3 regions of the Janthinobacterium paucivorans genome follow, and region 1 is predicted to be linked to each of the others. Evidence: predicted binding sites of a transcription regulator. Region 1 holds the regulator's gene; each other region holds the start of a gene.
The links. Region 1 encodes LexA, which represses DNA repair genes until DNA is damaged. Its sites were predicted from a motif close to ACTGTATNNNNATACAGT; they were not measured.
Positions count from the first base shown of each region.

Region 2: a site for LexA is predicted at 2,753-2,770, ahead of imuA (translesion DNA synthesis-associated protein ImuA). Genes of this name have one in related genera too.
Region 3: a site for LexA is predicted at 1,855-1,872, ahead of ACQ4V8_RS14685 (putative DNA modification/repair radical SAM protein). Genes of this name have one in related genera too.

Region 1 covers NZ_JBNYXR010000001.1:396,814-401,771, forward strand. The annotation lists gene purF (amidophosphoribosyltransferase) at 1-417, shown strand, start outside; gene ACQ4V8_RS01750 (cystathionine gamma-synthase family protein) at 665-1,906, shown strand; gene lexA (transcriptional repressor LexA) at 2,133-2,780, opposite strand; gene rpsF (30S ribosomal protein S6) at 3,057-3,443, shown strand; gene priB (primosomal replication protein N) at 3,464-3,772, shown strand; gene rpsR (30S ribosomal protein S18) at 3,788-4,078, shown strand; gene rplI (50S ribosomal protein L9) at 4,106-4,561, shown strand; gene ACQ4V8_RS01780 (replicative DNA helicase) at 4,696-4,958, shown strand, end outside.
Region 2 covers NZ_JBNYXR010000001.1:265,455-270,412, reverse strand. The annotation lists gene ACQ4V8_RS01210 (glutathione binding-like protein) at 1-463, opposite strand, end outside; gene ACQ4V8_RS01205 (Y-family DNA polymerase) at 587-2,074, opposite strand; gene imuA (translesion DNA synthesis-associated protein ImuA) at 2,004-2,714, opposite strand; gene ACQ4V8_RS01195 (putative Na+/H+ antiporter) at 3,005-4,270, shown strand; gene ACQ4V8_RS01190 (GNAT family N-acetyltransferase) at 4,328-4,958, opposite strand, start outside.
Region 3 covers NZ_JBNYXR010000011.1:107,694-112,651, forward strand. The annotation lists gene ACQ4V8_RS14680 (UdgX family uracil-DNA binding protein) at 1-611, opposite strand, end outside; gene ACQ4V8_RS14685 (putative DNA modification/repair radical SAM protein) at 608-1,840, opposite strand; gene modA (molybdate ABC transporter substrate-binding protein) at 1,980-2,750, shown strand; gene modB (molybdate ABC transporter permease subunit) at 2,768-3,439, shown strand; gene ACQ4V8_RS14700 (sulfate/molybdate ABC transporter ATP-binding protein) at 3,436-4,158, shown strand; gene ACQ4V8_RS14705 (TOBE domain-containing protein) at 4,169-4,958, shown strand, end outside.

The DNA of each region.
Region 1 (4,958 bases):
GTGCGTGGTACCACCAGCCGTGAAATCGTGCAGATGGCGCGCGAAGCGGGGGCGACAAAAGTCATCTTCGCCTCGGCCGCGCCACCGGTGCTTTACCCGAACGTGTACGGCATCGACATGCCGACGCGCGACGAATTGATCGCCTACGGCCGCACGACGGAAGAAGTCTGCCGCGAAATCACGGCCGACTACCTGGTGTACCAGGATATCGGCGCGCTCAAGCAGGCCATTGCCGACGTCAATCCGGCGCTCACGAACTTCGAGGCTTCGTGCTTCGATGGCGTGTATGTGACGGGCGATGTGTCGCAGGAATACCTGGACCGCCTGGAATACGCGCGCCATCATCCGAAAGCAGCAGCGCCTGAAGATACGCCCCGTCCCCAGCTGAACTTGAACCTGGCAACGACAGAAGCGTAATCGCCGCCTTGCCATTAGGGTTAGACCCGTCGGGTCTGACCCTAATGCCGTTAAGTTAGTGTTAGTGATGCTATTTTTAGCCCAAGAACAAGGACTGGGGTCGGACCCTGAGGGTCCGACCCCAGCTCTTTGCCTCTGGGTTTAGCGAATTTACTGGCGCTCATAAATCAGGCCAAAACTCTTAACTGAACGGCATTAGGGTCTGCCCCCAGCTTTTGTTTAGGGTTAATAGTTTCCAGCATCCACCATGACCACCAAAAAAAACTACGGCTTTACCACCACCATCTTGCATAGCGACCGCCGCAAGGGCATCGAGCACGGCTCGCTGCACAAGCCGATACACACCTCCGTGGCGTTTGGCTACGGCGACGCGCGCCAGCTCGCTGCCGTATTCCAGGGCAAGGAACCGGGCTTCCGCTACGGTCGCCAGGGCAACCCGACGGTTTCTGCGCTGGAAGAGAAGGTCAACAAGATGGAGGACGGCGTGGCGACCCTGTGCTTCGCCACCGGCATGGGCGCCATCGGCGCCGTGGTGCAGTCTTTGCTGCGCGCGGGCGACCATGTCGTCTCATCGGCTTTCTTGTTTGGCAACAGCAACAGCCTGTGGCAAACAGCGACGGGGCAGGGTATCGCCGTGTCCTTCGTCGACGCCACCGATGTGGCCAACGTGGTGGCCGCCATCACGCCGGCGACGCGCATCGTGTTTGTGGAAACCATCGCCAATCCGCGCACGCAGATTGCCGACCTGGCGAAAATCGGCGCCCTGTGCAAGGAGCGTGGCATTTTGTACATCGTCGACAACACCATGACGACGCCCTACCTGTTCCGCCCGAAAGCGGTGGGTGCCGGTCTGGTGGTCAATGCGCTCACGAAATCCATTGGCGGCCACGGCAATGCGCTGGGCGGTAGCTTGACGGACACGGGCGTGTTCGACTGGACGCAGTATCCGAACATCTTCGAGAACTATAAAAAGGCGGCGCCGGTGCAGTGGGGCATTGCGCAAATCCGCGCCAAGGCCTTGCGCGACTTCGGCGCATCGCTGGGACCGGAAGCGGCGCACCATCTTGCCGTCGGCGCGGAAACCATGGCCTTGCGCATGGAGCGCACCTGCTCGAACGCCCGCGCGCTGGCCGGCATGTTGCAAGCCGATCCGCGCGTGGCGGCAGTGCATTACCCAGGCTTGCCGTCGCATCCGCAGCACGCGCTGGCGACGCAGCTATTCCGCAGCTATGGTTCCCTGTTCAGTTTTGAATTGAAGGACGGGATCGATTGTTTCGATTTCCTCAATCGTTTGAATCTGGCCATTCCAGCGAGCAACCTGGGCGACACGCGCACCCTGGTCATTCCCGTCGCCCATACGATCTTTTACGAGATGGGGGCCGAGCGTCGCGCCAGCATGGGCATTGCCGAGTCGCTGATCCGCGTGTCGGTGGGTATCGAGGACGAGGCCGATTTGCTCGAGGATTTCCGTAGCGCGTTGGAGCAATGATGCCCAACCAAACCTGCTGCGGGTCGGTATAGGCGGCTTGTGATGCTCACCGGCTCGGCGCCCCGTACTGAGTACGGTTCTGCTTCTTTGCCACCTCCCCCTTCCGCTCGCCACGGTTTTGTCGGACATTGAAACTTGCGTGTCCGGCATGAGAGGGGCCGCAAGCTAAAAACTGGGGTCAGACCCGGCGGGTCTGACCCCGGCATGCACTTTTACATGCGGTGGCTTAATGCCAGCTGCGCATCAAGCCTACCGCCAAACCTTCCAGCGCAAACTCATCTTCCGGCGATACAGTGATGACCTTGAAGTCGGGATTTTCCGGCAGCAGTTCGATGACGGAGCCCGTCTTCTTGTAGCGTTTGACGGTGACTTCATCGCCGATGCGGGCGACGACGATCTGGCCGTTCTTGGCGCTATCGACTTTTTTCACTGCCAGCAGATCGCCATCCATGATGCCGGCGTCGCGCATGGACCAGCCGCGCACCTTCAGCAGAAAGTCGGGCTTGGCTGAAAACAGGGCCGGGTCGACGTTGTAGCTCGCTTCCAGGTTTTCCTGCGCCAGGATGGGCGAGCCGGCCGCCACGCGGCCGATCAGGGGCAGCGACATCAGTAGCGCTGCCTGCACTTTCGAGGACAGCGCCTCGGCGGCAGCACTCGCCGCTGCACCGATCAGGCGGATGCCGCGCGAGGTGCCGGGCGAAATCTCGATCGCGCCCTTGCGGGCCAGGGCTTGCAAATGCTCTTCGGCCGCATTGGCCGATTTGAAACCCAATTCATTGGCGATTTCGGCACGGGTAGGAGGGAAGCCCGTATTTTCAATCGCATCCTTGATCAGGTTCAGGATTTGTTCTTGTCGTGCAGTCAGCTTGATCATGAGCGGTGGGTGCATACTAAAATGCTGTCTATATGAACAGTCTGTATTTTTGTACAGTATCGTCCACTATGCAAGGGGATTTCCCTTATTTGCGCCAATTTCGTGTGAAATACTGGAATGCACGGTAAAAAGCCGCTGGCTGGCCGCGTGAATGGGCCGCTTGTTGAAGCAATCATTGAAACGTTTGCAAAAGCCGGTTATAATCTTCGGCTGACCTTCCCACACCCGTCTTGACGCCGGGGTGGGCGATTATCAATCCGACCTGAAGGAGTTTGCATGCGTCATTATGAAATAGTCTTTATCGTCCATCCGGACCAAAGCGAGCAAGTGCCCGCGATGATCGAACGCTACAAAGCCAGCGTAACCACCCGCGGCGGTTCGGTTCACCGCGTGGAAGATTGGGGCCGCCGTCAAATGGCTTACTCGATCCAAAAGCTGCCTAAAGCACACTACATCTGCCTGAACATCGAATGCGACAACGAGACCCTGGTCGAGTTGGAAACAGCATTCAAATTCAATGATGCCGTGTTGCGTCACCTGACCGTTAAAATGAAGAAAGCTGAAACAGCTCCTTCGCCGATGATGAAATCGGTACAACGCGAAGACGCGGCCAAAAGCCACCGCACCGAAGCACCAGCAGCCGCTCCAGCAGCAGCAGCCTAATTGTTGACCAGGATCGTGCGCTGAACCAGCTACAAGTCACTGCCATCATTGCCGAGCGCGAAATATTGCGCTATACCCCGGCAGGGTTGCCGATTGTGAATGCAGTATTGCAACACTCTTCGCAGCAGATGGAAGCAGGAATTGCCCGTTTGACCGAGTTTGATATTGCCGCGCTAGCCGCTGGTGAAATCTCAGGCCGGTTCAGTCAGGCAAGCTTGGGCGGGGTGTATCAGTTCACGGGTTTCCTGGCCAGAAAAAGCCGCAACAGCAAGAGTTTGGTGTTTCACATCATTGATTTTAGTGCAGTCACCCCGACTAGCGCATTTTAGATACAGGAGCCTGACATGGCATTCGGTAAAAAGTTCGACAAAAATAAGCTCAAGCTTAAAGAAAAACGCAAACAGCAAAATCCGTTGTTCAAACGCAAGAAGTTCTGCCGCTTCACCGCAGCTCACGTTGAGCAAGTCGACTACAAAGACGTCGACACGCTGAAAGACTTCGTCCAAGAAAACGGCAAGATCATGCCAGCACGCCTGACCGGTACCAAAGCGCACTACCAGCGCCAAGTTGACACCGCAATCAAGCGCGCTCGCTTCCTCGCGCTGCTGCCATACACCGATCTGCACCACGCTTAATCGGTCAGATATTCCTGGAGAAGAACTATGCAAATCATTCTGTTAGAAAAAGTTGTTAACGTCGGTAACCTCGGCGAAGTCGTCAAAGTCAAAGACGGTTACGCACGTAACTTCCTGATCCCGCAACGCCTGGCACGTCGTGCTACGGCAACCGCTGTGGCTGAATTCGAAGTCAAGCGCGCCGAACTGGAAAAAGCTGCTGCCGCCAAGTTGGCCGCATCGCAAGCCCAGGGCGAAAAACTGAGCGGCCTGACCGTTCAAGTTGCTCAAAAAGCTGGCGTCGATGGCCGTCTGTTCGGTTCCGTCACCAACTTCGACATCGCTGAAGCGCTGACCAAGCAAGGTTTTGCTGTTGAAAAAGCACAAATCCGCATGCCTACCGGCCCGCTGAAGACCGTTGGCGAGCACAACGTTTCGGTTGCTCTGCACACCGACGTCGTCGTCGAAGTCGTTATCGCTGTCGTTCCAGACGCAAACGCGTAATCGTTTGCGGGCCTGGCCCGCAAGTGTGACGCTCTATGAAAAGCCGGGTTCGCCCGGCTTTTTTATGGCCTTTTTTTCGCTCAATTTCAGCCCTTTATTTTTGCCAGCACGCCGAAGCGGGTATAATTCGCGCCATGAACGTCCCCTCTGATCCGCAACTGGATTCCCTCCGTATTCCGCCGCATTCGATCGAAGCAGAACAATCCGTTATCGGTGGTCTGCTGCGCGATAATGCAGCGTATGACCGCATCGCCGACTTCATGCATGCGGAGGATTTCTATCGCTATGACCATCGCATCATCTTCGAGCAAATCGTCAAGATGATTAACGCTTCCAAGCCAGCCGATGTCATTACTGTTTTTGAAACCCTGACCCAGCTCGGCAAGGCCGATGATGT
Region 2 (4,958 bases), 130 kb from region 1:
CCAGATAGCGCTCCAGCGGACGCTTGTCTTCGTAGTCCTTGCCAGCGAACTTGTGGAAGAAGCCGACCTGGCCGAACATGGGGCCGATGCCGCCCATCTGTAACATCAACCACTGTATTGTTTCGTAGCGCAAGCCCGCGTCCTGCGGCAGGAATTTGCCCGTTTTCTCCGCCAGGTACAGCAAGATGGCGCCCGATTCGAACAGCGCCAGCGGCTTGCCATCGGGACCGTTCGGATCGAGGATGGCGGGAATCTTGTTGTTCGGATTGAGCGACAGGAAGGCGGGCGACAATTGGTCGTTGCGCTCGAAGCTGACCAGGTGCGGTTCGTACGCCAAGCCCAGTTCTTCCAGCAGAATGGAAACCTTGATGCCGTTCGGCGTAGGCAGCGAATACAGCTGCAAGCGCTCGGGATGCAGTGCAGGCCATTTCTCGGTGATGGGAAAGTCGGATAGTTGGGACATGAAAATCCTTATTGAAGTGGTTAAGGCGGCGCAGGCAAGCAAGCAAGCAATCAAGCAATCAAGCAAGTATAGCCAAGCATGGCCATGTGCGTTGCGCGCCGCTTGAAACGCTCTGAGCGCCACTCAGCCAAACAAGCCATGCAAAAACCAGCGCGGCGTGGCGTCTACACCGCTGCCGGCGATGCGTTCGCGGTAGACCCAATAGTGGGCATGGTCGAGGCCTTCGGCGATGAAATAATCGCGCGCCTGCGACTGGCCCCACCAGCCCGCCTCGATGCGCTCGGCGACGGATACCATTTTCAGGGGAGAACCGTAGAAGGGACGATGTTCGCGCATCAAGAGGGCGATGGGCTGGGCCAGCAGCCAGCCGGGACGGGGCATGCCGGGCAGACCGGGCGGCAAGTCCGGCGCCGCGTTTTTAGCACCGGGCTTGGCCGGCAGCGGCAGCCACTGGTTGGCCGCCTCGGGACGGTAATCGGCGCGCGGCGCGGCTTGCAAGACATTCTCGGCGCCCAGGCGCGCGACCAGCAATTCCATCAGGCGCTGGCGCTCCTGCGGCGTGCCGCCCGGTTCGGGAAACAGGCTTTCACTGGGCGGCGCCATGGGCTGCACCTGCAGCGCTTCCAGGGTCAAGCCGATCACGGGCGCGTCGAGCACCTGCTGCGCCAGGCGTTCCTTGAGCAGGCGCACCAGATGCTCATCGCGCCAGACGGCGACACCCAAGGCCAGGTCGATGACGGTGGGCGCGCGCGCCACCCTGCCGCGCTCGTGCGCCAGCAGCAGTTGTATGCGCTCGACGGCAAATTGGCGCGCGCACAGCCAGCCCGTCATCTGCTGCAGCAGGCGGCGCGCGCCGAACAACAGCGCGTCGGCGTGCTCCACGCGGTCGAACAATTCCAGGCTGGCGCGGAACGTGGGCGGCGCAGCTATCCACAGGTACAGTTCGGTGCTGTGGCCATGTGCGTCATCGAGCATGTCCAGCAAGGCCGCGCCGCAGCGGCGCTGCAAGCCGGGACGCGGCAAGTGGCGCAGCTGCCCCAGGGTACGGCAGCCGATGCCTTCGAGCCAGTCCAGGTAGGGGCGCGCGGGCGGCAGCAAGGCGCACGGCAGGCGGTCGAGGCGGCGCACGAGACTGGCCATGCTGAGGGTCCGGCCCCGGCGCGTACCGGCGCGCGCCAGCAGCCAGGCACCGCGCGCCGTGGGGGCGCACGACAACTGTGCCGTGTAGCCGAGCGTGCGCAAGCTGGCCGCGATTTGCCGGCACAGGGCGCGCACGCCACCGAACAGGCGCAGGCTGGCGCCCGCGTCGACCAGCAAGGTGGCTTCTTCGCCCTGCGCCACCAGCGGCGAGTATTGCAGCAGCGCCAGCGCCACCGCTTGCAAGGCTTGCGCCTCCAGCTCGGGCGAGCGTTCATGCAGGCGCGCCTGCGGCGCCAGCATCAGCGCGCCCGCGCGGCGCATGCCCGGCCCGATACCGGCCGCCCGCGCCAGCGGTGACAGGGCCATCACTTGCTCGTGCTCCAGCACCACGCCCAGATGGTCAGCCGACCAGCGCGGGCAAAACACTTCGAGCGGGAGCCGGGGCAGGCACAGGCCGATCCAGAGTCGCATGACGCAGCAGTAAAGAAGGAGGTTGCAGGGGCAGGAACAAGAGCGTATCGCGCTGCGGTCCCCGGCGCTTGATGAAGCCGATTTCGATGCCACCGGCGGCCGGGCGCACGGACAGGCGCAGCGGCGCGGGCGACGCATCTTGCGCGCCGTGCAAGGGACGCAGCATGCAAAACAGGGTATTGCCGCCTTGCGCGGCCAGGTGCAAGCGGCGCAAGCTGTCGGCGCGCACATGCGGCTGCCAGAACAGCAAGGCGCCGCAACTGCCGCTGCGCAAGATATTTTCCGCCGCCCACAAGGCATCCTTGCTGCTGGCGCTCTTTAGCCACAGCAGTTGCGACGACGCCAATCCCTGCGCGGCCAGGGCCAGCGCCTGTGGCGGATGGGGCGGCTGCAGCAGCACGATGGGCAAGCCCGGCAGTTGCGCCAGCGCTGGCGCCAGCAGACGCAATTCGCCGCTGCCCGGCTGCTGCACCAACAAATCGATGAGGCTGCCGCTGGGCCAGCCGCCGCCGGGCAGTTGCGCGGACAAGGCGGCAAAACCCGTCTCCAGGCAGCGCGTGGCGCCCTGCCCCAGCTGCGATGCGCGCCACAAGGACGGGTGCAAAGCTTCCGGCGAGGCCATCAATTGGGAATGTTGCATAGTTGAATTTGAAGATGAAGATGAAAATGAACATAAGTACTGTATGCATATACAGTACTATTCAGGCCCGTTTTTGGCAAGGCTTATCTGCTTATTGTCTGATTATCATCTGCTCATTATCTGCGTATTATCTGCGTATTATCTGCGTATTATCTGCGTACGGCCGTCGCCAGGGCCGCTCCGCCAAGGCCAAAAAAACCCGTTTCTGGCATCGATTGCTGTACCATAAGCACTCTCCTTTCCGCCTGGCAAAGTACCAGTCGGCTTCCTCCGTTCATAAGGAAACGCATTTGACCACCATCCAAATCATCAGCGCCATCGTCTTCGGCCTTGCGCTCATCCACACCTTCGCCGCCAAGTCGTTTGAAACCCTGGCGCAACGCCACCCACGCCATGCAGGCATGCTGCACTTGCTGGGTGAAGTGGAAGTCGTGTTCGGCTTCTGGGCCTTCATTTTGATCATCCTCATGGCCTTTATCTCGGGCGGTGAGGCGGCCATCGCGTACGCCGAATCGCGCCAGTACACGGAACCGCTGTTCGTCTTTGTCGTCATGGTAGTAGCCGCCTCGCGCCCCGTGCTCGACGCCGTGCAGCGCCTGCTCAAAGCGGTGGCGCGCGGCATGCCGCTGCGCACGGAACTGGCCCTCGCCTGGCTGGGACTGGCACTCGTGCCCCTGACCGGTTCGGTGATCACGGAACCGGCCGCCATGACTCTGGCCGCGCTGATGCTGGCGCCGCAAATCTTTCGCCCGGGCATCCCCGAATGGCTGAAATACGGCGCGCTGGGCGTGCTGTTCGTCAACGTCTCCATCGGCGGCACCCTGACCTCGTACGCGGCGCCGCCCGTGCTGATGGTAGCGACTACGTGGAACTGGGACAGCGCCTTCATGGCCAGCCATTTCGGCTGGAAAGCGGCCATCGCCGTGCTGGTCAATGCCACCGGCGTGAGCATCTTGCTGCGCAAGTATTTGCACAGCAACACGTCCGATATCAAGCCGAAGGCCGGTGAGGCGGAAGCGCCAAAAGTGCCGCTGACGGTCAGCCTGGTGCACCTGGCCGTACTGGCTGGCGTGGTGGCCCTGGCGCACCATCCGGTGCTGTTCTTCGGCCTGTTCCTGTTCTTTCTCGGCTTCGTGCAAGCGTATGAGCGTTATCAAAGTCCGCTGATCCTGAAGGAAGGCTTGCTGGTCGGCTTTTTCCTCGGCGGCCTGGTGGTGCTGGGCGGCATGCAGCAATGGTGGCTGCAGCCCATCGTCTCAAGCCTGAAGCCGCTGGCCCTGTTCTTCGGCGCCCTGGGCTTGACTGCCATTACCGACAATGCAGCGCTGACTTATCTCGGTTCGCTGATCGTCGGCATGACGGACGAAGCGAAATACATGTTGGTGGCCGGCGCCGTGGCCGGTGGCGGCTTGACCGTCATCGCCAACGCGCCGAATCCGGCCGGCGTGGCGCTGCTGCGCCGCGGCTTCAAGGATGAGTCGATCGGCGCCCTCGGCCTGCTGGCCGGCGCCCTGCTGCCGACGGCTGTGGCGGCGCTGGCCTTCCTGGTCCTGTAAGCATGTACTGGGGCGGCTGCCGGCCGTCCCCTTAGTTTTCCTCCTCAGTTATCTGCCTCAGCTACCGTCGTAGACGAGGAAGTGCAGACGGTCATAAAACAGGCTGTAGGCATAGTCGAACGTGCCCACGCTGCGAAAACCCTTGTGCAGATACACTGGCAAGGCATCGCTCTTTTCCCACACCGTCAAGGTGATGCGCGCACAGCCCTTGCGGCTGGCCAGGTCGCGGATTTCATGGAACATTTGCCGGAACAGGCCCTGCCCCCGGTATTTCTCGTCGATGGCCAAACTGCTGACGAAACAGTCATCGGTGCGCGCATGCGCAAGCACGAAGGCATCATACGCATCGTCGAGCGCCTTCATATCATCGCGGTAATACGAGATGGCGCCACACGCCTGGAACTCGGCCATCGTGGCGGCCGTGAAGAAACCGATGAAACGCCCGTCCTCGTCGTGCAAGCCGTGGATGTGCGCCAGGTAAGGATCGATATTTTGCCGCCGCTGCAATGGCACGAACTGCAAATTGAGTTTATTGCCAAACGAGCAGTATTCGAGGTAACTGGTGGCAAACAGCAGTTTCGCCATGCGGTTCTTGGTCTCGTCGCCCAGCAGTTCGCCCGCCACCAGCCTCAGCGGCGCATGCGACAGCAAGCCGGCCTGCACCTCGTCGCCCGACGCGGTGGCATCG
Region 3 (4,958 bases), on a different contig from region 1:
AGCCACAGGGCTTCGCCCGCATCGTCGATATCGGCCGCGCCGCGCAGCAATGCGGGGCCGGCGTGCATGCTCGCGCCGTCCCACAGCATGGTGGCCGTGGGCGTGGCGATCATCCAGCTGATGCTGCCCATGCGGCGGGCGAAGTGGCGCGCCACTTGCGGCAGCACCTCGTGCGTCGGTTCGAACCAGGCGACAAAACGCGGCGCGCCTTCAGTTTCGGCCCGCTCGCGGAAGCGCACATACGCGTGCATGTCGTGTTCCTCGCGGCGTACCGCCTTGACCATGGCGTGCAGGCGCGCACCGTCGGTGTCGGCGTGCGACAGCACGTCTTGCTGGCCCAGCTGCCAGCGCCACAGCACCTGGTACAGGAAGGCCCAGCGGTCTGGGGTGCTGAAACAGGCGGCGCTTTCCAGCAATTCCACCAGCTGGCGCGGCAGGCGCAGCAGGGGCGCGTTGGCATCCGTATCGTCTGGCATGAGCGAGAACAGGTCGCCCTCGCCCGCTTGCGACTGCCAGGTAACGTCGGCAGGTGGCACGCCGCGCGCGATCAATTCCCGGGCGGCCGCGCGCCACGCGTCGAATGACTGCGCCAGGCGGACGACAGGGCTCATGCCGCCTGCAGTTCGGGCCATAAATTCATTTGCTGCGGCACCTCCGTCATGGCGCGCCGCAGCTGTTCCGAGGTGCTGGTGTCGCGCGTGGGAAAGTAGTCGGCCGTAATGATGAACGGCGCAATCTTTTTCATGCTGCATCGCAGGCGCGACAAATCGGCATAGCGTACCTGCCGCAAGCGGCGCAGGTCGACGATGCGTTGCGCATTGCGTAAGCCGATGCCGGGCACGCGCGCGATCATGTGCTGGGCCGCGCGGTTCAAGTCCAGTGGAAAATGTTCGCGGTGCGCCAGCGCCCAGGCCAGCTTGGGATCGATGTCTAGCGCCAGGTTGCCACCCGTGGCGGGCAGCAGTTCGCTGGCCTGAAAGCCGTAGCTGCGCAGCAGAAAATCTGCCTGATATAAGCGGTGTTCGCGCAGCATGGGCGGCGGCGCCAGCGGCACGCTTTTCGGGCTGTCGGGAATCGGACTGAAGGCTGAATAGTACACGCGCTTGAGTTTATAGCTGCCGTACAGCGTCTCGGCCGTGGAGAGAATTTGCTGGTCGTCGCTGGCATCGGCGCCGACGATCATCTGCGTGCTTTGCCCGGCGGGCGCGAAGCGCGGAGAACGCGGTTCCTCCGCCTTTTCATCGAGCTTGCGGCGGATGGTGCCCATCGCCAGTTTAATCGTATGCACGCTCTTTTCCGGCGCCAGCTTTTGTACGCTGTCTTGCGTCGGCAATTCGATATTCACGCTGAGCCGGTCGGCGTAGCGGCCCGCCTGCGCGATCAGGGCCGGATCGGCGTCGGGAATGGTTTTCAGATGGATATAGCCGCGGAACTGGTGTACCTCGCGCAACTCGCGCGCCACCTGCACCAGTTGCTCCATCGTGTAGTCAGCCGACTGGATGATGCCGGAACTGAGGAAGAGGCCATCGATGTAGTTGCGCAGGTAAAAGTCGCTCGTCAACTTGACCACTTCGGCCACCGTAAACCGCGCCCGCGGCACGTTCGAGCTACGCCGGTTGATGCAGTACTGGCAATCGTACAGGCAGTAATTGGTCAGCAGTACTTTCAGCAGCGAGACGCAGCGCCCGTCCGGCGTGTAGCTGTGGCAGATGCCCATGCCGGAGGTGGCGCCAAAGCCGTCTTTGCCGATGGAATCGCGTTTGGGCGCACCACTGCTGGCGCAGGACGCGTCGTACTTGGCCGCATCGGCCAGGATTTCCAGCTTGTCCGTCAGTTCCATGGGCGCCTCGATATACTGTGTTTATATACAGTATAGCAGGGAATCGAGCTTGTGCCGTCCTGACTTGCAGCATGACATAGCGCTATATATAGGTGTATATTACGCCTCTTGTGCAGCGTCACTTTATCAGGATACGATCATGCGTCTCACCTGCTTCGCCCGCCTGCTTGGCACTGCTTTGCTGGCCCCTGTGCTCGCCACTGCCGCTTCGTCCGCCTGTGCCGGCGAAGTGCTGGTATCGGCTGCGTCCAGCCTGACGAATGCGTTCAAGGATGTGGCGCACAGCTATGAGGCGCAGTATCCGGGCAGCAAGGTGTCCTTGAACTTTGCCGCCTCGGGCGTGCTACTGCAACAAATCGTCAAGGGTGCGCCGGTGGATGTGTTTGCCTCGGCCGACCAGGAAACCATGGATGCGGCGCAAAAGCAGGGCTTGGTGCTGGCGGCCGAGCGTCAGGATTTCGTCAGCAACAGCCTGGTGCTGATCGTGCCGCACGATAGCAAGTTGGGCATCAATAGCTTGAACGACTTGACGCGCAAGGGCGTGACCCGCGTGGCCATCGCCAATCCTGCCAGCGTGCCTGTCGGCCGCTATGCGGAAAGTGCGCTGAAAAAGGCGCATCTGTGGGAAGCCGTGCAGCCGAAAGCCATCGGCACGCAGAACGTGCGCCAGTCGCTCGACTACGTGGCGCGTGGCGAAGTTGATGCGGGCTTTGTCTATGCCACCGACGCGGCCATCATGCAAGATAAGGTCAAGGTCGTGCTGGACGTGCCTTTGGCCTCGCCCGTGCTGTACCCGATTGCCAGCATCAAGGGCAGCAGCAATGCCATCGAAGCGAAGCGCTTCGTCAACTATCTGCAGACGGCGCCGGCGCAAGCCATTCTGGCGCGCTACGGATTCAAAAAACCATAATGTAAGCACGCGCCTGCATGGATATCGCCTGGACCGCGCTGGCCCTGTCGCTCAAAGTAGCGGCCTGGGCCACGGCGCTTAATTTGTTGCTTGGCATCGGTACCGGCTATCTGCTGGCGCGCACGCGTTTTCCCGGACGTGAATTGCTCGACGCCGTCCTGACCCTGCCGATGGTGATGCCACCCACCGTGCTCGGCTATTACCTGTTGGTGCTGCTGGGCCGGCGCGGCAGCTTGGGCATCTGGCTGCAGGACAATTTCGGCATCAACCTCATCTTTACCTGGCAGGGTGCCGTGATCGCTTCGACCGTGGTGGCTTTTCCCCTCGTCTTCAAGCCGGCGCGCGCCGCCTTCGAGGCGGTCGATGGCCAGCTGGAGCAGGCGGCCCGCGTGCTGGGCATTTCTGAAATCGCCGTCTTTTTTCGCGTCACCTTGCCGCTGGCCTGGCGCGGTATCTTAGCTGGCGTGTTGCTCGGTTTTGTGCGCGCGCTGGGCGAGTTTGGCGCCACCCTGATGGTGGCCGGCAGCATCCCCGGCAAGACGCAAACCCTGTCGGTCGCCGTGTATGAAGCCGTACAGGCGGGCCAGGACGACGTGGCCAACACCCTGGTGCTGATTATCTCTGGCGTGTGTATCGTGGTGCTGCTGTCGGCTGGCCGCCTGGCGTCCGGGCGCATCGCGCACAAATGACGCTGACGACGATGCCCATGCAACTCGACCTCGACATTCGCGCCACCTTGCGCTCCGGCAAACGCCACTTTGACTTGCAGGTGCAATGCACCTCAAGCAGCCAGCGCATCGCCGTGTATGGTCCGTCCGGCGCTGGCAAGAGCATGACCCTGAAAGCCATTGCCGGACTGTTCACGCCAGAGGTGGGCCATATCCGCTTAAATGGGCGTACGCTGTTCGATTCCGCCGCCGGCATCAATCTGCCGCCGCAGCAGCGCAACGTGGCTTACCTGTTCCAGGATTACGCGCTGTTCCCGCACCTGACGGTGCGCCAGAATGTGGGCTTTGGCCTGAGCCGGGGCTGGTTCAACCCGCGCGCGCGCGCAAAACTGGACCAGGTCGAGCATTGGCTGGCTGCGTTTGATTTGCAGGAACTGGCGCAGCAGTTCCCCGATCAGTTGTCCGGTGGTCAGCGCCAAAGAGTGGCGCTGGCGAGGGCACTGGTGGCTGAACCAGACGCGCTGCTGCTCGACGAACCGTTCGCCGCCCTCGATCCGGCCCTGCGCGTCAAAATGCGTCTGGAACTGAGCCAGTGGCAGCAGCGCCTGGACGTGCCCATGATCCTGATCTCACATGATCCGGAAGATGCGCGCATCTTGGGGGAGCATGTGTTGTACATGCGTGACGGAAAAATTGACAGCATGGAAGAAAATAGGGCACGGGGTGAACACATTGGATAAATCGGCGGCAATGGAAATCGGCCTGCAAGGCTCCGTATGGATGACGGTGGGCGGCGAGCACCTGGGCGGCGCCGGCCGCGTGGCATTGCTGGGTGCCATCGCCGAGTGTGGCTCTATCACGCAGGCGGCCAAACTCGTCAAGATGAGTTACAAGGCGGCCTGGGACGCCATCGACGCGATGAACAATCTGGCTGGCGAGCCACTGGTCGAGCGTTTGACTGGCGGCAAGGGCGGCGGCGGCACGCGGCTGACGCCACGCGGGCGTCAGCTGGTCGACAATTTCCGCATCATCGAGCGTGAGCATGCGCGCTACCTGCGCCAACTGGGCAGCCAGGCGGAAGGCATGGCCGACGATCTTTTACTCATACGCAGAATGGCCATGAAAACCACGGCACGCAATCAATTCCTGGGCAAAGTTGCCGAACTAAAACGAGGCGCCGTCAACGATGAAGTGACCCTGGAATTGCCGGGAGGCCAGCATATCGTTGCCGTCGTCACGCAGGGCAGCAGCGAGAGCCTGGGCCTGGTGCCGGGCGCGGAAGCGTTTGCGCTGATCAAGGCTTCGTCGATTATCCTCGTGCTTGAGGGCGCAGGGGCGCGCTATTCGGCGCGCAACCAGCTGAGCGGCATAGTCACGCGGGTGCAGACGGGCGCCGTCAACACGGAGGTGGTACTGGACTTGCCGCGCGGCGGCACGCTGGCGGCCATTATCACGCAGCAGAGCTGCACCGAGCTGGGCATCGCCCTCGGCAGCAGCGTGACGGCGCTGTTCAAAGCATCGAGCGTGATTTTGGGTGTGC